2 linked regions of the Alicycliphilus denitrificans K601 genome follow. The protein of the gene in region 1 interacts with the protein of each later gene in a pairwise test. Links are inferred from orthologs where the notes say so. Each region holds a gene or a part of one and is shown in the gene's direction. Other genes may lie near its edges. The genes, in order: priA and ssb.

The links.
Region 2: the proteins of priA (region 1) and ssb interact in binary tests that used the Escherichia coli proteins (3 or more experiments, as listed by UniProt). The link is inferred for Alicycliphilus denitrificans K601 from one-to-one orthologs.

What each region holds. Positions count from the first base shown.
Region 1 is NC_015422.1:4,452,656-4,463,048, forward strand. The notes cover bases 2,648-5,629. They hold priA (replication restart helicase PriA), read left to right. Parts: upstream 2,648-3,075; coding sequence 3,076-5,184; downstream 5,185-5,629. Other genes in these bases: ALIDE2_RS21130 (acetyl-CoA C-acyltransferase family protein), read right to left, coding at 5,247-5,629. Outside these bases: ALIDE2_RS21110 (sulfite exporter TauE/SafE family protein), read right to left, coding at 1-7; ALIDE2_RS21115 (L,D-transpeptidase family protein), read left to right, coding at 271-1,299; hemE (uroporphyrinogen decarboxylase), read left to right, coding at 1,342-2,460; more of ALIDE2_RS21130, read right to left, coding at 5,630-6,434; ALIDE2_RS21135 (enoyl-CoA hydratase/isomerase family protein), read right to left, coding at 6,446-7,225; ALIDE2_RS21140 (AMP-dependent synthetase/ligase), read right to left, coding at 7,287-9,086; ALIDE2_RS21145 (ABC transporter ATP-binding protein), read right to left, coding at 9,083-9,904; ALIDE2_RS21150 (ABC transporter substrate-binding protein), read right to left, coding at 9,913-10,393.
Region 2 is NC_015422.1:4,854,523-4,864,922, forward strand. Bases 5,080-8,068 are described here. They hold ssb (single-stranded DNA-binding protein), read left to right. Parts: upstream 5,080-6,301; coding sequence 6,302-6,835; downstream 6,836-8,068. Other genes in these bases: ALIDE2_RS22935 (MFS transporter), read left to right, coding at 5,080-6,159; ALIDE2_RS22945 (L-lactate permease), read right to left, coding at 6,942-8,068. Also shown: ALIDE2_RS22925 (methyl-accepting chemotaxis protein), read left to right, coding at 1-1,695; excinuclease ABC subunit UvrA, read right to left, coding at 1,730-4,798; more of ALIDE2_RS22935, read left to right, coding at 4,981-5,079; more of ALIDE2_RS22945, read right to left, coding at 8,069-8,603; tRNA 2-thiouridine(34) synthase MnmA, read right to left, coding at 8,843-9,964; ALIDE2_RS22955 (LysR family transcriptional regulator), read right to left, coding at 9,961-10,400. UniProt on the Escherichia coli protein: Plays an important role in DNA replication, recombination and repair. Binds to ssDNA and to an array of partner proteins to recruit them to their sites of action during DNA metabolism. Acts as a sliding platform that migrates on DNA via reptation.

The sequences.
Region 1 (10,393 bases):
GGTTCATGCCGGCGCGCGGGGCGTGGAGTGGACGGGATGGCCGGTGGGCATGGCGGGGGGGCTAGATGCCCGGATGGGCGGGCGGGCGCCGGGGCGGCGTTTTTCACTATTAATTATATAGCTTATAACGCTTTACAGGAAAGCACAGAAGCCCGTTTTCACATGAAATTCCAGCGCAGCGGCAGGCCCTTGCCGGTGTGGCGCGGGCGCATCGCTGCGCCGCCCGCAATGGACGGTGTGCCGGCGGTCGCCGCCGGATAATCGGCGGCCATGCATCCGCCGCGTCTTTCCCGCGCCGTGCGCGCCACGGCCCTGGCCTTCATGGGGCTGGGCTGCCTCGTTTCGCAGGCCCTGGCCGGCTCCCCGCACGAGGCGGCCGCGCCGCGCCCCTTCAGCCAGCCCGAGCCGCTGGCGCAGGAACTGCGCCATCGCATGGAGTCCCCCCTGGTACGCGAGCTGCAGGTGCGCCTGCGCCACGCCAAGTACCTGGCGCTGTACGACGTGGACGACCGCTACGGCCTGAAGACGCGCGAGACGGTGCGCAAGTTCCAGAAGGACCACGGCCTGCGCGAGACGGGCGTGGTGGACCAGGCCACCTGGGACCGGCTGCTGCCCAGGTCGCACAAGCCCACGGCCGCGGAGCTGGGCAACACCGACGTGGGCCCCTGGTTCACAGGCCCCGGGCAGGCAGGCTACATCCGGGAGCTGCAGCACCGGCTCAGGCAGGCGGGGCATTACCAGGGCGCGATCGACGGCGAGTTCCACGGCGCCACACAGCAGGCGATCAGCGGCTTCCGCGCCCGGGTGGGCCTGCCGGCCAGCCATGTGATGGACGAGCGCACCTGGGCCCGCCTGATCGCCAAGACGCGCAACCCGCGCTACGCGCAGCTGTTCGACGCGCCACCGGCGAGCACGCTCGCGCAGGCGCTGGACCCGCGCTGCGCCACGGGCCGGGTGGTGTGCATCTCGCGGGAGCAGAAAAGGATGTCGCTCGTGGTCGATGGCCGTACGTTGTTCACGCGCGAGGCGCGCTTCGCGCGCCCGGGCTGGGAGAGCGACAAGGGCGAGTTCCGCATCTGGTACATGAACAGCGACACGGTCTCGACCATCTTCGGCGAGCGCACACCCATGCCCTACGCCATCTTCTACGACGGCAACGTGGCCATCCACTATTCCGACGATTTCGACCAGGTGGGCTATGAGGGCGGTTCGCACGGCTGCAGCCAGCTCAGGGACTACCAGGTCTCCAAGTGGCTGTACGAGCAGGTCAGGGTGGGCGACAGGGTCGTGGTGTACTGACCCCGGTGGCTGGCGCATGGGCACGCTGCGACAATCACGCCCATGAGCAACACCTTCGCCCCCCTGCGCAACGACACCTTCCTGCGCGCCTGCCTGCGCCAGGCCACCGACTACACCCCCCTGTGGCTGATGCGCCAGGCCGGGCGCTACCTGCCCGAGTACAAGGCCACGCGCGCCAGGGCCGGCAGTTTCATGGGGCTGGCGACCAACGTGGATTACGCCACCGAGGTCACGCTGCAGCCGCTGGAGCGCTTCCCGCTGGACGCGGCGATCCTGTTCTCCGACATCCTCACCGTCCCCGACGCCATGGGCCTGGGCCTGTCGTTCGCCGAGGGCGAGGGCCCGCGCTTCGCCAAGGCGGTGCGCAGCGAGGCCGACGTCGCGCAGCTGGCCGTGCCCGACATGGACAGGCTGCGCTACGTGTTCGACGCCGTGACCAGCATCCGCCGCGCGCTCGACGGCCGCGTGCCGCTGATCGGCTTCTCGGGCAGCCCCTGGACGCTGGCCTGCTACATGGTCGAGGGCAAGGGCTCGGACGACTACCGCATGGTCAAGAGCCTGATGTACGCCCGCCCCGACCTGATGCACCGCATCCTGGCTGTGAACGCCGACGCCGTGGCCCGGTACCTGAACGCCCAGATAGACGCCGGCGCCCAGGCGGTGATGATCTTCGACAGCTGGGGCGGCGTGCTGGCCGACGGCATGTTCCAGCAGTTCAGCCTGGCCTACACGGCGCGCGTGCTCGCGCAGCTCCAGCGCACCGGGGCCGACGGCCAGCCCGTGCCGCGCATCGTCTTCACCAAGGGCGGCGGCATCTGGCTGCAGGACATGAAGGCGCTGGACTGCGAGGTGCTGGGCCTGGACTGGACGGCCAACCTGGGGCAGGCCCGCGCCATCGTCGGCGGCAGCGCGGGCGGCCCGGGCAAGGCGCTGCAGGGCAACATCGACCCCAACGTGCTGTTCGCCCCGCCCGAGGCGATCGCGGCCCAGGCGCGCGCCGTGCTCGACAGCTTCGGCACGCCCCATACCGACAAGGACACCACGGGCCCCACGCACATCTTCAACCTGGGCCACGGCATCAGCCAGCACACGCCGCCCGAGCATGTGGCGGCGCTGGTGGAGGCGGTGCACGGCCATTCGCGCAGCCTGCGCCGGCGGTAAACGCCTACTCACATGCGGCGCCCCGCGCGGGCCGGTTGTGCACAGACGGGGCCGGGTGTCGCGGGGCGACGATCCCCGGCTCATATACCGCATGCGATCCCCAAAAAAAAGGGACAACCGCGCAAGTCGTTGATTCATATAGGCATCGTGGCCATGCCGCTTTTGTAAGCAAGCTAAACAAACCACGCAGCGACAAGGGATTGCAGGGGATGACCGAAGGATATCAACAAAGTTATCCACAGAAAATTTGGACTTCTGCCGAATCCCTCGAAAAATCAAGCACTTGCCACCGAAAGTGCATGAGAAACCCCATGACTGCTGCCCGGCATACCACATTTTTGGGATGTTTTTGCCTATTGACAGCGCAGTTGTGCACATGTTTGGCGCAGCGGCAGCGGCGGGCCGTTCTGCCGCGACAATGTCCGCGCCGCACCGGGCGACATGACAAAGATCATTGATTCATAAGGGGTTTTCTTCGATGGCATGGGTAAATGCACTAGCACCAAGGCTAGCAGCCATGCGGCCTGCAGCCTGGTTCGTGCGGTTTTTCAACAAAGTTATCCACAGAACGCCCGTTTTTTGTGAACAAGGCTGTGGAGCCATGCCGGGCCACCCATGAGCGACGCTTTGCCGTGCCTGGTGCAGGTCGCCGTCAGCACCCCGGCCCACAGCGCCGTGGGCGACCTGCTGAGCTATGCCTGTGCCGCCCCGCTGGCGCCGGGCACGCTGGTGCGCGTGCCGCTGGGCGCGCGCGAGGTGCTGGGCGTGGTCTGGGACGCGCCCGCCGAGCCCTTGCCCCTGCCTGCGGGCATGGCGCCGCGCCCGGTGGCGGGCGTGCTCGAAGGCATCGCCCCGCTCGACGCCGCCTGGCGGCGCCTGGTGGCCTTCACGGCGCGCTACTACCAGCGCGCCCTGGGCGAGGTGGCGCTGGCCGCCCTGCCGCCGCAGCTGCGCGAGCTCACACCCGAGCAGCTCGCGCGGCGCATGCGCCGCCCCGCGGTCGGGGCAGCCGCGCAAGCACGTGAATCCGCTACTGAATCGGTAGCACTCAGCGCAGAGCAGGCAATCGCCGCAGCCGAAATTGAATCCAACCCCGGCCCCTTCCTGCTGTTCGGCAGCACCGGCAGCGGCAAGACCGAGGTCTACATGCACTGCGTGGCCCGGGCGCTGGCAGCCAGCCCCGCCGCGCAAGCCCTGGTGATGGTGCCCGAGATCAACCTCACACCGCAGCTGGAGGCGCGCTTTCGCGCGCGCTTCGCCCCCCTGTACGGCGAGGTCGCCGTGGTCAGCCTGCACAGCGGCATGACCAACCCGCAGCGCCTCAAGAGCTGGCTGGCCGCGCACCAGGGCGTGGCGCGCATCGTACTGGGCACGCGCATGGCGGTGTTCGCCAGCCTGCCGGGCCTGGCGCTGGTCGTGGCGGACGAGGAGCACGACGCCAGCTACAAGCAGCAGGAGGGCGCGCGCTACTCCGCGCGCGACCTGGCCGTCTGGCGCGCGCGCGAGCAGGGTGCCAAGGTGATCCTGGGCAGCGCTACGCCGTCGCTGGAGAGCTGGCACGCGAGCAGCCCCGAGGTGGGCCGCTACCAGCGCCTGGCCATGCCCGCCCGCATAGGCGCGGGCGAGTTGCCGCGCCTGCGCCTGGTGGACATGGGCCAGCAGCCGCGCGGGGCAGTGTTCTCGCCGCCGCTGCTGGCGGCCATCACCGAGCGCGTGGAGCGCGGCGAGCAATGCCTGGTGCTGCTCAACCGCCGGGGTTTCGCGCCCGTGCTGCACTGCCACGACTGCGGCTGGAAGAGCGACTGCCCGCACTGCAGCGCGCACCAGGTGTTCCACAAGATCGACCGCACGCTGCGCTGCCACCACTGCGGCTACGCGCAGCGCGTGCCGCGCGCCTGCCCCGCGTGCGGCAACCCGGACATCGCCCCCGTGGGCCGGGGCACGGAGCAGCTGGAGGAGCAGCTGGCCGCGCTGCTGCGCAACGTGATCACGCCCGGACGCCGCGCCGCGCGCGTGGCGCGCATGGACGCAGACACCACCCGCGCCAAGGGCGCGCTGGAGGAGCAGCTGGCCCAGGTGCATGCGGGCGAGGTGGACGTGCTCGTGGGCACGCAGATGGTGGCCAAGGGGCACGACTTCCGCCGCATCACGCTGGTGGCGGCCGTACAGCCCGACGGAGCGCTGTTCTCCAGCGACTTCCGCGCGCCCGAGCGCCTGTTCGCCCTGCTCATGCAGGCCGCGGGCCGCGCCGGGCGCGACGCGCAATACGTCGCCGCCCAGGCCAGCCCGCCCGAGATGTGGCTGCAGACCTGGCACCCCGACCACGCCGTCTACGCCGCGCTGCGCCGCCACGACTACCCGGCCTTCGCACAGCAGCAGCTGGCCGAGCGCCGCGAGGCCGGCATGCCGCCCTTCGCCTACCAGGCCCTGGTGCGCGCCGACGCGCGCACCCAGGAAGCGGCCCAGGCCTTCCTGCAGGCCGCCGCCGACGCCGCGCGCGCGGCGCAGCTGCCGGGGCTGGAGCAGGTGTTCATCTTCCCGCCCGTGCCGCTGACCGTGCAGCGCGTAGCCAACGTGGAGCGCGCGCAGATGCTGCTGGAGAGCCCCGGCCGCGGCGCGCTGCAGCGCTTCCTGGCCGCGTGGCAGCCGCTGCTGCATGCCGAGCGCGCGCGCCACCGCGCCCTGGTGCGCTGGCTCGTGGACGTGGATCCGCAGGCCATTTGAGTAGCGCTACCCGAATGAGCGCTGCAAGCGCTTACTCAGTAGGCGCTTGATGGCGAAAAGGCTCAAACCCTCTCGAAGATGGCCGCGATTCCCTGGCCGCCGCCGATGCACATGGTCACCAACGCGTAGCGCCCGCCCGTGCGGTGCAGCTCGGCAATCGCCTTGGTGGTGATGATGGCGCCCGTGGCGCCCACGGGGTGGCCGAGCGAGATGCCCGAGCCGTTGGGATTGACCTTGGCGGGATCGAAGCCCAGCTCCTGCGCCACGGCGCAGGCCTGGGCGGCGAAGGCTTCGTTGGCCTCGATCACATCCATGTCGCTGACCTTCAGGCCCGTGCGCGCCAGCACCTTCTGCGTGGCGGGCACGGGGCCTATGCCCATGTAGGCGGGCTCCACGCCCGCGTGCGCGTAGCCCACGAGGCGCGCCAGGGGCTTGAGGCCCAGCGCGGCCACGCGGTCGCCGGCGGCCAGCACCACGGCGGCGGCGCCGTCGTTGATGCCCGAGGCGTTGCCCGCGGTCACCGTGCCGCCTTCCTTCCTGAACGCGGGCTTCATGCCGGCGAGCACGTCGAGCGTGGTATCGGCGCGCACGTGCTCGTCGGTGTCGAACAGCACCGTGCCCTTGCGCGTGGCGATCTCGACGGGGACGATCTGCTCCTTGAAATGGCCGGCAGCGATGGCGGCGGCGGCGCGGCGCTGGCTCTCCAGCGCGAGCTGGTCCTGCATCTCGCGGCTGATCCTGTACCGCTCGGCCACGTTCTCGGCCGTGATGCCCATGTGCATCTTCTGCCACGGGTCGTGCAGGATGCCGAGCATGTAGTCGATGCTCTTGGCGTCGCCCATGCGCGCGCCCCAGCGCGCGGCCTGGTCGAAGTAGGGGCCGCGGCTCATGCTCTCGCTGCCGCCGCCCACGGCCACGTCGCAGTCGCCGTAACCGATGGCCTGCGCGGCGGACACAATGGCCTGCAGGCCCGAGCCGCACAGGCGGTTGACGTTGAACGCGGGCGTTTCGATGGGGCAGCCGGCGTCGATGGCGGCCACGCGGCTCAGGTACGCGTCCTTGGTGTCGGTGGGGATCACGTTGCCCATGACCACGTGGCCCACGGCGTCGGGCGCGATGCCCGCGCGGGCGATGGCGGCCTTCACGGCGGTGGTGGCGAGCTGGGTGTTGGGCACGTCCTTGAGGCTGCCGCCGAAGGTGCCGATGGCGGTGCGGGCGGTGCTGACGATGAAGACGTCGCGCTGGGTCATGGTGCTTCCTTTCATTGGCCGCGAAACTGCGGCGGGCGTTTGGCGAAGAAGGCCTCTATGCCTTCGCGCATGTCCGCGGTGCGGGCGCACGCGCCGAAGGCCTGCGCCTCGGCCGCGAGCTGCTCGGGCAGGCTGCGGCCTGCGCTGCCGCGCATCAGGCGGCGCATGCGGCCGTAGGCCACGGTGGGGCCGGCGGCGATGCGCGCGGCGAAGGCCTGCGCGGCGGCGTCCAGCTCGGCGGCGGGCAGCACGCGGTTGACCAGGCCCAGGCGCAGCGCGTCGGCGGCGGTGAAGGTCTCGCCCAGCAGCGCGATCTCCAGCGCGTGGCGCAGGCCCACCAGGCGCGGCAGCGCCCAGGAAGCGCCCACGTCGCAGCTCGTGCCGAGGTTGATGTAGGCCAGGTTGAACTTCGTGCCCTCGGCCGCGAGCACGAAGTCGCACATCAGCATCAGCGACAGGCCCGCGCCCGCCGCCGCGCCATGCACCTGGGCGATGACGGGGGCGTCCAGCGCTTCCAGCAGCACCAGGGCCTCGTTGAGCGGCTCCAGCAGGTCCTTGGCGCCCTGCACCGGGTCGGCGCGCAGGGTGGCCAGATCGCCCCCGGCGACGAAGGCGCGGCCGCTGCCCTGCAGCAGCACGGCGCGCACGCCAGAGTCTTGCGCGATGGCACGCACGGCGCCCAGCAGCGCGATCGCGGTGGGCACGTCGAGCGCGTTCATGGCCTCGGGGCGGTCGAAGCGCAGCGTGGCGATGGCGCCCTGGCGCGTGTGGATTAAGGGAGTGGTGGTCATGCGGTGCTACTTGAACGATAGCTTCCAGCGCTTGATGGACAAGCGCTGGAGGCCATTTTGACTATGAATAAAGCGCCTCGATCTCGGCGGCGTAGGCCTTGTAGATGCTGGAGCGGCGCACCTTCATGGTGGCGGTGACCTCGCCGTCGTCGTGGTCCAGCTCTTTGGTGAGCAGGTGGAACTTGCGGATCTGCGCCACCTGGGCCAGCCTGGCGTTGCCGCAGGCGATCTCCGCGTTGATGAGCTCGCGCACCTCGGGCGTCTCGACCAGCGAGCGGAAATGCGTGAACGCGATGCGCCGCGCCTCGGCCCACTTGCCCACGGTCTCGTAGTCGATCATCACCAGCGCGCCGACGAACTTGCGCCCCTCAGCCACGATGACGCACTCCTTGATGTAGGGGCTGGCCTTCATGGTGTTCTCGATCTCGGACGGCGTGAGGTTCTTGCCGCCCGCGGTGATCATGATGTCCTTGAGGCGGTCCACGATCCTGATCTGGCCGCCTTCCTCGCGCACCACGTCGCCCGTGTGCAGCCAGCCGTCCACGATGGACGTGGCCGTGGCCTCGGGGTTCTTGTAGTAGCCCGCGAACACCATCTCGCCGCGGATCTGCAGCTCGCCGTTGTCCGCGACGCGGTACTCAACGCCCTCCGTGACGGGGCCGACGGTGCCCACGCTCACGTGGTCGAGGTCGTGGCCCGTGACCATGCCGGTCGATTCGGTCAGGCCGTAGACCTCGATGAGCGGCACGCCCAGGGTGCGGAAGAATCGCACCACGTCGGGCGCAATGGGCGCGGCGCCGGTCAGCGCCACGCGCGCGTCGCGCAGGCCTATGAAGTTCTGCAGCGCGCGCAGCACCAGCCAGTAGTGCAGGGCATGGCGCAGGCGCTCGCCCAGCGTCCACTGGCCGTGCGGCTTCTCGGCCAGCGGGGCGCAGGCGGCCATGGCGCGCTGGAAGAGATGCCGGCGCAGCGGGCCGGTCTCCTGCATCTTGATGGTGATGGCCGAGTGCAGCTTCTCCCAGATGCGCGGCACGCCCAGGAACATGGTGGGCGCGACTTCCCGCAGGTCTTCCTGCACGGTGCGGATGGATTCGCCGAAGTTCACCGTTGAACCCAAGTAGACGGGGCAGAAGGTGGTGAGCATCTGCTCGGCCACGTGGCACAGCGGCAGGTAGGACAGGTGCGTGGTGTGCGCGTCCAGGCGCAGGCGCTCGATGATGCCGGGGCTGACGCCGCGCATGTTGCGCCACGAAATCATCGCGCCCTTGGGCTTGCCCGTGGAGCCCGAGGTGTAGATCATCAGCCCCACGTCGTCGAGCTTCTGGCGCGCCAGCAGCTCGTCGATCAGCGCCTGGCTGTGCACGCCCGCGCCCAGGCGCTCCACCTCGTCGAAGGTGGTGATGAGCGCGCGGTGCTCGGGCGCGAAGCTGCGCAGGCCCTTGGTCTCCATGACGATGATCTTCTTCAGGCGCGGGAGCTGGTCTAGCGCCTCCAGCACCTTGTCGGTCTGCTCCTGGTCCTCGCAGACCATGATGTCGATGTCGGCATGGCCGACCACGTAGGCCACCTCGGCCGTGGGGCTGGTGGGGTACACGCCCACGGTGATGCCGCCCGCCAAGCCCGCGCCCATCTGCGCGAGCACCCATTCGATGCGGTTCTCGGCGATCACGCCCACGTGGCCGCCCGCGGGCAGCCCCAGCTGCAGCAGGCCCTGGCCGAAATGCGCGGCGCGCTCGTAGTACTGCGCCCAGGTCACGGGCTTCCAGATGCCGAAGTCCTTTTGCCGGATGGCCACGCGCTGGGCATCGCGCTGCGCGCGCTGGCGCAGCATCTGGGGCAGGGTGAGTTCGGGAAGATTCATGAGAGCCAGCGCTTGCGGCGCTTGTAATGCTTGACGTCCTTGAAGCTCTTGGCCTCGCCGCCGCCGCCCATGCCGAGGTAGAACTCGCGCACGTCGGGGTCGTTCGCCAGGCGCTCGGCCGTGCCGTCGATGACGATCTTGCCGTTTTCCATGATGTAGCCGCTGTGCGCCACGGCCAGCGCCACGGTGGCGTTCTGCTCCACGAGCAGCATGGAGGTGCCGCGCTCGGCGTTGATGCGCGCGATGATGCCGAAGATGTCCTCGGTGAGCTTCGGCGACAGGCCCAGCGAGGGCTCGTCGAGCAGGATCAGCTCGGGCTGGGCGATGAGCGCGCGGCCGATCGCCAGCATCTGCTGCTCGCCGCCCGACAGGTACCCGGCCAGGCCCTTGCGCCGCTCGTGCAGGCGCGGGAAATATTCGTACACCAGGTCGAAGTCGGGCTTGGCGGCACCGTCGCGCCCGGCGAGCGCGTAGGTCGAGGCGACGAGGTTCTCCTCGATCGTCAGGTCCTCGAAGATGCGCCGCCCCTCCATCACGTGCGACAGGCCCCGGCGCACGAGCAGCTGCGGTGCGATGCCGGCGGTGGCCTGCCCGTTGAAGCTGATGCTGCCCGACGCGAGCGCGCCGTTCTCCAGCGGCAGCAGGCCCGAGACGGCCTTGAGCGTGGTGCTCTTGCCCGCGCCGTTGCTGCCCAGCAGCGCCACGATCTGCCCGCGCGGCACGGCCAGCGACAGGCCGCGCAGGGCCTGCACCACCTTGTTGTAGATGACCTCGATGTTGTTCACTTCGAGGACGTTGTCCGTGGCGCGCGGGGTCATGGCCGGGGTCAGAGCTTGATCCAGTCGGAGGCGGCGACCATCTTCTGCGCCTTCATGTCGGCCTTGTAGACGCGGCCCACGGGGATGGAATTGCCGGTAATGGTCAGCGGCACGCCGATCAGGCCGCCTGTGTCGAAGTCCTTGATGCTGTTGTGCGCGGCCTTGAGATTGGCGCCCGTGAGCGGCTTGTTCGCATCCAGGCAGCGCTTGGCCGATTCGAGGAACAGCATCGCCGCCAGGAAGCCCTGCATGTAGGCCGTGCTCTGGTACTCGGGGCGCATGGCGCGGATCTTCTCCAGCATGGGCGCCTTCTCGGTGTCGTAGTAGTAGCGGTAGGGCATCACGCCCATGAAGCCGTCGCCGGCCTCGCCCATCTTCATGACGGTGGAGCTGTCCATGGTCCAGAAGGTGCCCATCCACTTCGACTTCATGCCCTGCTGCTTGCCCTGGGTGATGAACTCGGGGATGGGCGCGAGGATGTAGCCGTGG
Region 2 (10,400 bases), 400 kb from region 1 along the record:
GAGGCGCTGCAAGCCGCGGCCGCCCGGCTCGACGGCGTGGCGCCCGGGCAGGCCGCAGAATTCGCGCGCCTGCGCCAGGACTGGCAGGCGCTGCAGCAGGGCGTGGCCGAGCGCGCCATTGCGCCCGCGCAAAGCCTGGCGCGCCACACGCAGCTGGTGGCGCGGCTGCTGGCCTTCAGCGACCAGCTGCTGCACGCGAGCGGCCTGAGCACCAGCGACCGGCGCGACACCCAGGCCCTGATCCAGGCCACGCTGCAGCAGCTGCCCATGCTCGGCGAGCAGCTGGGCCAGATGCGCGCCATGGGCACGGGTGCGCTGGCGCGTGGCGAGCTGCCCCCCGAAAGCCGCGGCCAGATGCGCGCCCTGCGCGCACGCGCAGACGAGTTCGACGCCGCCAGCCAGGCCAGCCTGCAGCGCGCCACGCAGTACGCCCCCGGCCTCGCCGCCGCGCTGGGCGAGCCGCTGGCCGCGGAGAAGGCGCGCGTGGCCGAGGCCCTGCGGCTGGTCGACGACGGGCTGCTGGAGGCTGCCTCGCTGCAGTTGCCCGCCGCCCGCTATTTCGACACCCTCACGGCCTCCATAGAGGCCGTGAACGCACTGGGCGGCCAGGCCACCGACGCACTGCTGGCCGTGGTCCAGGACCAGGCCGCGGCCGCGCGGCGCGCGCTGGGGCTCGTGGTCGGCATGCTCGTGGCCCTGCTGCTGCTGGCCGTGGCCCTGGCCGGCGTCTTCGTGCGCTCCATCACCCGCCCGCTGGGGCAGGCCGTGGACCTGGCCCGCGCCGTGGCCGGGGGCGACCTGAGCGGCGCTGACCGGCCGCATGGCAGCAACGAGGTCGGCCAGCTGATCGCCGCCCAGCAGCAGATGCGCGCGCAGCTGCGCCCCATCGTCGCGCAGGTGCGCCATGGCTCCGAGGGCGTGGCCCTGGCCAGCGGCGAGATCGCCCAGGGCAACCACGACCTGTCGGGCCGCACCGAGGCCCAGGCCAGCGCGCTGGAAGAGACCGCCGCCTCCATGGAGCAGCTCAGCGCCACGGTGCAGCACAACGCCGAGGCCGCGCGCGAGGCCAGCGCGCTTGCCGAGCACACGCGCGACATGGTGCGCCAGGGCGGCGCCAGCGTGGAGCAGGTGGTGGACACCATGCGCAGCGTGCACGAGGCGCAGCAGCAGATGGCCGACATCATTCAGGTGATCGACGGCATCGCCTTCCAGACCAACCTGCTGGCCCTGAACGCCGCCGTGGAGGCCGCGCGCGCGGGCGAGCAGGGCCGCGGCTTTGCCGTGGTGGCCGGCGAGGTGCGCAGCCTGGCCGGCCGCAGCGGCGAGGCGGCCAAGCAGATCCGCACGCTGATCGAGGCCAGCCGCACCCGCGTGGACCAGGGCAACCAGCAGGCCGCCGCCGCGGGCCAGACCATGGCCGAGGTCGTGCACAGCATCCAGCGCCTGAGCGCCCTGGTCGGCCAGATCAGCACCGCCAGCCAGGAGCAGGCCAACGGCGTGGCCCAAGTGGGAGAGGCCGTCGCCGCGCTGGACCAGACGACGCAGCAGAACGCCGCCCTGGTCGAGCAGATGGCAGCGGCCGCCGACGGCCTGAGCAGCCAGGCCCAGGGCCTGGTGCAGGCGGTTGCCGTATTCCGCACGGCGGGCGGCAATGCGGCGGCGTACCGGCCGGCCGCCCTTTCGCTCACCTATTGATAGCTATTGACGCCCGTCCATAGGGCGCAACGGCCTATTTTTCCTGTAAATACCGCCGCAGGTAGCGCCCGGTGTGGCTGGCCTCGTTGGCAGCCACCTCCTCGGGTGTGCCCACGGCCACCACGGTGCCGCCGCCCGCGCCGCCCTCGGGGCCCATGTCGATGACCCAGTCGGCGGTCTTGATCACGTCGAGGTTGTGCTCGATGACGACGATGGTGTTGCCCGCGTCGCGCAACTGCAGCAGCACCTTGAGCAAGAGCGCTATGTCGGCGAAGTGCAGGCCGGTGGTGGGCTCGTCCAGGATGTAGAGCGTGCGGCCCGTGTCGCGCCGGCTCAGCTCCTGCGCCAGCTTGACGCGCTGGGCCTCGCCGCCCGAGAGCGTGGTGGCGCTCTGGCCCAGGCGGATGTAGGACAGACCCACGTCCAGCAGCGTCTGCAGCTTGCGCGCGATGGCGGGCACGTCCTTGAAGAAGGCGTAAGCGTCCTCCACCGTGAGCTGCAGGATCTGCGCGATGTTCCTACCCTTCCACTGCACCTCCAGCGTCTCGCGGTTGTAGCGCTGGCCGTGGCACACGTCGCAGGGCACGTAGACGTCGGGCAGGAAATGCATCTCCACCTTGACCACGCCGTCGCCCTGGCAGGCCTCGCAGCGCCCGCCGCCGGACGCCTGCGACACGTTGAACGAGAAGCGTCCCGGGCCGTAGCCGCGCTCTTTGGCGGTGTTGGTCTCGGCCATGAGTTCGCGGATCGGCGTGAACAGCCCCGTGTAGGTGGCGGGGTTGCTGCGCGGCGTGCGGCCTATGGGCGACTGGTCCACGTTGATGACCTTGTCGAAATAGTCCAGGCCCTCCAGCGCCTGGTGCGGCGCGGGCTCCTCATGGGCGCGGTGGATCTGGCGCGCGGCGGCCTTGTGCAGCGTGTCGTTGACCAGCGTGCTCTTGCCCGAGCCGGACACGCCGGTCACGCAGGTCAACAGGCCCACGGGGAACTCCACGCTCACGCTGCGCAGGTTGTTGCCCGTGGCGCCCAGAACGCGCACGGCCTGCAGCCGCCCCTGCGTGGCGTGGTGGCCGGCCAGGCGCTCCTTCCTGCGCTGGCTGGCGGCCGTTTCGGGGAAGCGCGGCTTCGGCTTTTTCCCCCCCTCGGGCGCCGCCGCCTGCTCCAGCACCGGCAGCCAGGGCGTGCGCCGCGCGGGCACGGGCAGGCTGCGCGCGCCGCTCAGGAACTGGCCGGTGAGCGAGCCGGGGTTGGCGCACAGCTCGGCATAGGTGCCCTGGGCCATCACGCGCCCGCCGTGCACGCCGGCGCCGGGGCCCATGTCCACGCAGTGGTCGGCGGCGCGGATCATGTCCTCGTCGTGCTCGACCACGATGACGCTGTTGCCCAGGTCGCGCAGCCGCGTGAGGGTGGCGATGAGGCGGTCGTTGTCGCGCTGGTGCAGGCCTATGCTGGGCTCGTCGAGCACGTACATCACGCCCGTGAGGCCGCTGCCGATCTGGCTCGCCAGGCGGATGCGCTGCGCCTCGCCGCCGGAGAGGGTCTCGGCGCTGCGCGCCAGGCTCAGGTAGGACAGGCCCACGTCGTTGAGGAAGGACAGGCGCGCAGCGATCTCGCGCACGATCTTGCCGGCGATCTCGGCCTTGGCGCCCGACAGGCGCAGCGCGCCGAACCAGTCCTGCGCGTCGGCCAGCGTCATGTGGCTCACATCATCGATGCCGCGCGCGGCGTCGCCCTCGCCCACCCGCACGTACCGCGCCTCGCGGCGCAGGCGCGCACCCCCGCATTCGGCGCAGGGCTGGGACTGGCGGTAGCGCGCAAGGTCCTCGCGCACCACGGCCGAGTCCGTCTCGCGCCAGCGCCGCGCCATGTTGGGCAGGATGCCCTCGAACGGGTGGCTGCGGACGATGGGCTTGCCCTTGCTGCTGCCGCTGCCCTGCAGGTAGCTGAAAGCGATCTCCTCCTCGCCCGAGCCGTGCAGGACGACCTGGCGCACGCGCTCGGGCAGCTGCTCGAAGGGCGTGTCCACGTCGAAGCCGTAGTGCCGCGCCAGGCTCTCGAGCATGGCGAAGTAGTAGCCGTTGCGCCGGTCCCAGCCCTTGATGGCGCCGCTGGCCAGGCTGAGCGACGGGAAGGCCACCACGCGCGCGGCATCGAACAGCTCCTGCTGGCCCAGCCCGTCGCAGGCCGGGCAGGCGCCCGTGGGCGAGTTGAACGAGAACAGCCGCGGCTCCAGCTCGGGCAGCGCGTAGCTGCACACGGGGCAGGCGAACCTGGCGGAGAACAGGTGCTCGCGCCCCGTGTCCATCTCCAGCGCCAGCACGCGGCCCGCACCCTCGCTGCCGCCCACGCGCAGCACGGCCTCGATGCTCTCGGCCAGGCGCTGGCGCGCGTCCGGGCGCACCTTCAGGCGGTCGATCACGACGTCGATGTCGTGCTTCTCGTTCTTCTTGAGCTCGGGCAGCGCCTCGTGTTCGTGGATCTGCCCGTCCACCCGCAAGCGCACGTAGCCCAGCGCCAGCATCTGCTCGAACAGCTCGGCGAACTCGCCCTTCTTTTGCCGCGCCACCGGGGCCAGCAGCATCAGGCGCGTGTCCTCGGGCAGGGCCAGCACGGCATCGACCATCTGGCTCACGGTCTGCGCGGCCAGGGGCAGGCCATGGTCGGGGCAGTAGGGCGTGCCTGCGCGCGCGTAGAGCAGGCGCAGGTAGTCGTGGATCTCGGTCACCGTGCCCACGGTGGAGCGCGGGTTGTGGCTGGTGGCCTTCTGCTCGATGGAGATCGCCGGCGACAGGCCTTCGATCAGGTCCACGTCGGGCTTGTCCAGGCGCCCCAGGAACTGGCGCGCATAGGCCGACAGGCTCTCCACGTAGCGGCGCTGGCCCTCGGCATACAGGGTGTCGAACGCGAGGCTGGACTTGCCCGAGCCCGACAGCCCCGTGATGACCACAAGCTGGTTGCGCGGTATGTCCAGGTCGATGTTCTTGAGGTTGTGCGTGCGCGCGCCGCGGATGCTGATCTGCCCGGCGCCGCGCAGCACCTGCGCCAGCGGGCGTCCTGCGTCCGGCGCGCTCAGAGGGGCGGGTAGTGGGGCGGTATCGGCCATCGCTGGGTGCTCGAAGAAAACCCACCATGATAGGGCAGCGCCCGATGCGCGGCAGGCCCTTGGCCCGGACCGGGAAACCCGCGCTGCGCCACAATGCGGCTTTTGCCTGAACACTGCCTGCCCCCGTGTCGGACACAACCACCTCCCCATCCCCGCCCGCCGCCGCGGCCCCCGCCTCGCGCATGACGGCGCTGGAGCGGCGCTCCAGCCTCGGCCTGGCGGCCATCTTCGCCATGCGCATGCTGGGGTTGTTCCTGGTGCTGCCCGTATTCATGCTGGAGGCGCGCAAGTACGCCGGCGGCGACGACCCCGCGCTCGTGGGGCTGGCCATGGGCATGTACGGGCTCACGCAGGCGTTCTTCCAGCTGCCGCTGGGCATGGCGTCCGACCGCTTCGGCAGGAAGCGCGTCATCGCGCTCGGCCTGCTGGTGTTCGCCGCGGGCAGTCTGGTGGCGGCGCTGGCCGACTCGGTCATGGGCCTGCTGGTGGGCCGGGCGCTGCAGGGCGCCGGGGCGGTGTCGGCCGCCGTCACCGCGCTGCTGGCCGACCAGACGCGCGACGCCGTGCGCACCAAGGCCATGGCGCTCGTGGGCATGAGCATCGGCCTGATGTTCGCCGTGGCGCTGGTGGCGGCGCCCTTCCTGGCCGCCCACGTCGGCCTGTCGGGCCTGTTCGTGCTCACGTTCGCGCTGGCGCTGGCCGGCGTGGCGCTGATCCTGTGGGTGGTGCCGCCCGAGACGCGCCACCACGGCGCCGCGCCCCAGGGCCGCCCGTCCGACGTATGGCGCCATGCCGACCTGCTGCGCCTGAACCTGGGCGTGTTCGCGCTGCACACCATACAGATGGCCATGTGGGTGGCCGTACCCGCCATGCTGGTGCAGGCGGGCCTGCCCAAGGACGTGCACTGGCACGTCTACCTGCCCGCGCTGGTGCTATCGGTCGTCGCCATGGGAGGGCTGCTCGCCATGGAGCGGCGCGGGCGGCTGCGCGCGGCCCTGCTGCTGTCGATCGGCCTGATCGCGCTGGTGCAGGCCGCCCTGGGGGGGCTGGTGGCCGGCGGCGTCGCGCCCACCGTGGCGCTGCTCGGCACGCTGCTGTTCGTGTTCTTCTGCGGCTTCAACATGCTGGAGGCCACGCAGCCCAGCCTGGTCTCGCGCATGGCCCCGGCCCATCTGCGCGGCGCGGCCCTGGGCGCGTACAACACGCTGCAGTCCCTGGGCCTGTTCGCCGGGGGCGCCCTGGGCGGAGCCCTGGCCAAGTGGGCGGGCGCGGGCGGGCTGTTCGCCGCCACGGCGCTGCTGGCCGCCCTGTGGCTGGCGCTCACCTGGCCGCTGCGGCCCGTGGGGCGCGGCGGCCACTGATTTTTTTCGCCCTCGCCGCATCAAGCGGCCCCAAGGCCGCTATGCTGCGCACCTGCGGCCTCGCAGGGGCCGCTCGAGCAGGCTCATCTGGCCCGGAAATCCTCTCCTGCCTTCCGGGCTGACGCACAAAGGATCTTTCCCCATGGCATCCGTCAACAAAGTCATCATCGTCGGCAACCTCGGCCGCGACCCCGAAATGCGCACCTTCCCCAGCGGCGACCAGGTGGCCAACGTGCGCATCGCCACCACCGACCGCTGGCGCGACAAGAACACCGGCGAGAACAAGGAAGCCACCGAGTGGCACAGCGTGGTCTTCAACGGCCGCCTGGCCGAGATCGTGGGCCAGTACCTGCGCAAGGGCTCGCAGGTGTACGTGGAAGGCAGCCTGCGCACGCGCAAGTGGACCGACCAGAGCGGCCAGGAGCGCTACACCACCGAGATCCGCGCCGACACCATGCAGATGCTGGGCAGCCGCGCCGGCTCCGGCGGCGGCCAGGGCGGCGGCTATGACGACGGCGGCTACGGCGGCGATGGCGGCGGCTACGAGGCCCCGCGCCGCGCCGCGCCCGCCCCGCGCCCCGCGCCACCCGCTGCCCGCCCCGCCCCGGCGCCCGTGGCCCAGCCGCCGCGCGCGGCCTCGGGCTTCGACGACATGGACGACGACATTCCGTTCTGAACGCCGTCCCGCCCCAACGGCAACGGGCGCCCCAGGGCGCCCGTTTGCTATTGTGGTGATAGCTGCCAGCGCTTGATGGACAAGCGCTGGAGCCAAAAAAACACCGTCAGTGCACGACCATCAGCGAGAACGGCCAGACGTAGGCCTGCATGGTCACGTACAGGCCCACCAGGCAGGCCAGCGCGATGGAGTGGAAGAACACGTAGCGCAGGATGTCGCCCTCGTGGTCGAACCAGCGCGTGGCGGTGGAGGCCACGACGATGGACTGCGCGTCGATCATCTTGCCCATCACGCCGCCCGAGCTGTTGGCCGCGCCCATGAGGTTGGGCGAGAGGTGCAGCTGCTCGGCCGCCACCTTCTGCATGCCGCCGAAGAGCACGTTCGACGCCGTGTCCGAGCCCGTGAGCGCCACGCCCAGCCAGCCCATCAGCGTGCCGAAGAACGGGTAGAGCACGCCCGTGTTGGCGAAGGCCAGGCCCAGCGTGGTGTCGGTGCCCGAGTAGCGCGTGAGCGTGCCCAGCGCCAGCATGAGCACGATGGTCAGCAGCGAGTACTTCACGAGCCACAGCGTCTTGAAGAAGGTGCGCACGATGGCGACCGGGTTGTACTTCATGACGAAGGCGCTCACGATGGCCGACAGCAGGATGCCCGTGCCGGTGGCCGACAGGAGGTTCAGCGTGTAGACCGCGCCTTCCTTCGTGGGCTTGGCGACCACGGGCGGCACCTTCTCGATCATGTTGTGCAGGCCTTCCATGGGGAAGGCGGGCGCGAAGACGCCGTTGAGCCAGGTCTTGACCGAAGGCAGGCCCCAGATGAAGACGAACACCGACAGGATCACCCAGGGCGTCCAGGCCGCCACCAGCGCCTGCGTGCTGTGGCGCGTGACGGGCTTGGCCGGCTTGGCCTCGGCGGCGCTCACGTCATGGTGGCGCAGCGAGGCCGAAGTCCAGACCGTCCTGGGCTTCCACACGCGCAGGAAGGCCACGAGGCAGACCATGGAGACGATGGCGGCGATGATGTCCACCAGCTCCGGCCCGATGTAGTTGGACACCAGGAACTGCGGGATGGCGAAGGACACGCCCGTCACCAGGATGGCGGGCCAGATCTCCATCATGCCCTTGCGCCCGGCGAAGGCCCAGATGAGCCAGAACGGCACCAGCAGCGAGAAGAAGGGCAGCTGGCGGCCGATCATGGCCGTCACTTCCATGAGGTCGTAGCCGTGCACCTTGGCCAGCGTGATCACCGGCGTGCCCAGCGCGCCGAAGGCCACGGGCGCGGTGTTGGCGATCAGCGACAGGCCCGAGGCCGCCAGCGGCGAGAAGCCCAGGCCGATGAGGATGGCCGCCGTCACCGCCACGGGCGTGCCGAAGCCCGCCGCGCCCTCGAAGAAGGCGCCGAAGCAGAACGCGATCAGGAGCAGCTGGATGCGCCGGTCCTCGGTGATGCCCGAGAGCGAGTCCTGCAGCACGGCGAAGCTGCCGTTCTGCTCGGTGAGCTGGTGCAGGAAGATGATGTTGAGCACGATCCAGCCGATCGGCAGCAGCCCCGTGAAGCCGCCCAGCAGCGCCGCGCGCCCCGCCATGTCGGCCGGCATGCCATAGACGAAGATGGCCACGAGCAGCGCCGCGGCCAGGCCCATGCCCGCGGCGATGTGCGCCTTGATGTGGAAGAAGCCCAGAGCCGCGAGCATGACCACCACCGGCACCGCTGCCAGCGCGGTGGAGATGACCATGTTGCCCAGTGGGTCGTAGATTTGTTGCCAGACCATAGCCTGTGCCCCCTTGTTGTTGTCCCGGTTTTGGAAGGAAGAGCGCCCGTGCGTCCAGGAGCGGTGGATTACCGGCTGGCAAGCGGCGCGGACGAGACTGTAGAAAGCCCGCCAGCAGTCCAGCGTGAAAAATCCGGAGACCGACCCTGAAGCAATTTCACACCATAGCGAAGACCCGGGTCCGGCGCCCGGCTTATTCGGGTATTCACCAATCCCGCCGGGCCCCCAGGCGCAGGCGCTCAGCCGTCCACCGTCGCAATCACGCCACCGCCCAGGCATACCTCGCCGTCGTACAGCACGGCGGACTGGCCCGGCGTCACGGCCCACTGGGCCTCGGGGAACTGCAGGCTGAAGGCGCCGCCCTGCGCGGCCAGCACGGTGCAGGCCGCGTCCTGCTGGCGGTAGCGCGTCTTGGCCGCGCAGGCGCCCGGGGCGGGGGGGCGGCCGGCGACCCAGCTTGCGTCCTGCGCGGCCAGCCGGTGCGACAGCAGCCAGGGGTGGTCATGGCCCTGCACCACGCGCAGGGTGTTGGTGGCGAGTTCCTTGCGCGCAACGAACCAGGGCGCATGCTCGCCGCCGCCGCGCTGCGCCCCCTTTTCCTTCACGCCGCCGATGCCCAGCCCCTGGCGCTGGCCCAGCGTGTAGAACGACAGGCCCACGTGGCGGCCCAGCCTGCGGCCCCGGTCGTCCAGGATGGGGCCGGGCTCGTGGCTGATGTAGCGGTTGAGGAACTCGCGGAACGGCCGCTCGCCGATGAAGCAGATGCCGGTCGAGTCCTTCTTCTTCGCGTTGGGCAGACCGATCTCCTCGGCGATGCGGCGCACCTCGGTCTTCCTCAGCTCGCCCACGGGGAACAGCGTGCGCGCGAGCTGCTCCTGGTTCAGCCGGTGCAGGAAGTAGCTCTGGTCCTTGGCCGGGTCCAGCCCCTTGAGCAGCTCAAACAGGCCCGTGGCCGGGTTGTGGCGCACGCGGGCGTAGTGGCCCGTGGCGATCTTCTCGGCGCCCAGGCGCATGGCGTGGTCCAGGAAGGCCTTGAACTTGATCTCGGCATTGCACAGCACGTCGGGGTTGGGCGTGCGGCCGGCCTGGTACTCGCGCAGGAACTCGGCGAACACGCGGTCCTTGTACTCGGCCGCGAAGTTCACGTGCTCGATCTCGATGCCGATCACGTCGGCCACGCTGGCGGCGTCCAGGAAGTCCTGGCGGCTGGAGCAGTATTCGCTGTCGTCGTCATCTTCCCAGTTCTTCATGAAGATGCCGACCACCTCGTGGCCCTGCTGCTTGAGGAGGTGGGCCGTGACGGCCGAATCGACGCCGCCCGAGAGGCCCACGACGACGCGCTGCTTGGTGGATGCTGTCATCGCCCCGATTGTATTTTTTGCGGCGCCGGCGCACTGCGCGGGCGCGCGGAGCGCGTGGCCACCAGCAGGTCGTAGAGCTGCTGGGCCGCGGGCGAGAGCGATTTGCCCCGGCGCTTGATGAGCCCCATCTGCCGCGTGACCACGGGCTCCACGAGCGGGATCGACACCAGCGTGGGATGGTCCCTGCCCGGCATGGCCAGGCTGGGCACTGCGGCCACGCCCAGGCCCGCCTCCACGAGGCCGAGCAGCGTGGTCACGTGCTTGGCCTCGTACAGGCACTGGGGACGGTCGGGCACGTTGGCCAGGGCCAGGTCCATGAGCAGGCGGTTGCCCGAGGTCTTGCCCACCGACATGAAGTCGTGCCGCCCGAGCTCGGCCCAGGTCACCTTCTTGCGGCGCGCGAGCGCATGGTCGCGGCGGCAGGCGGCCACGAAGC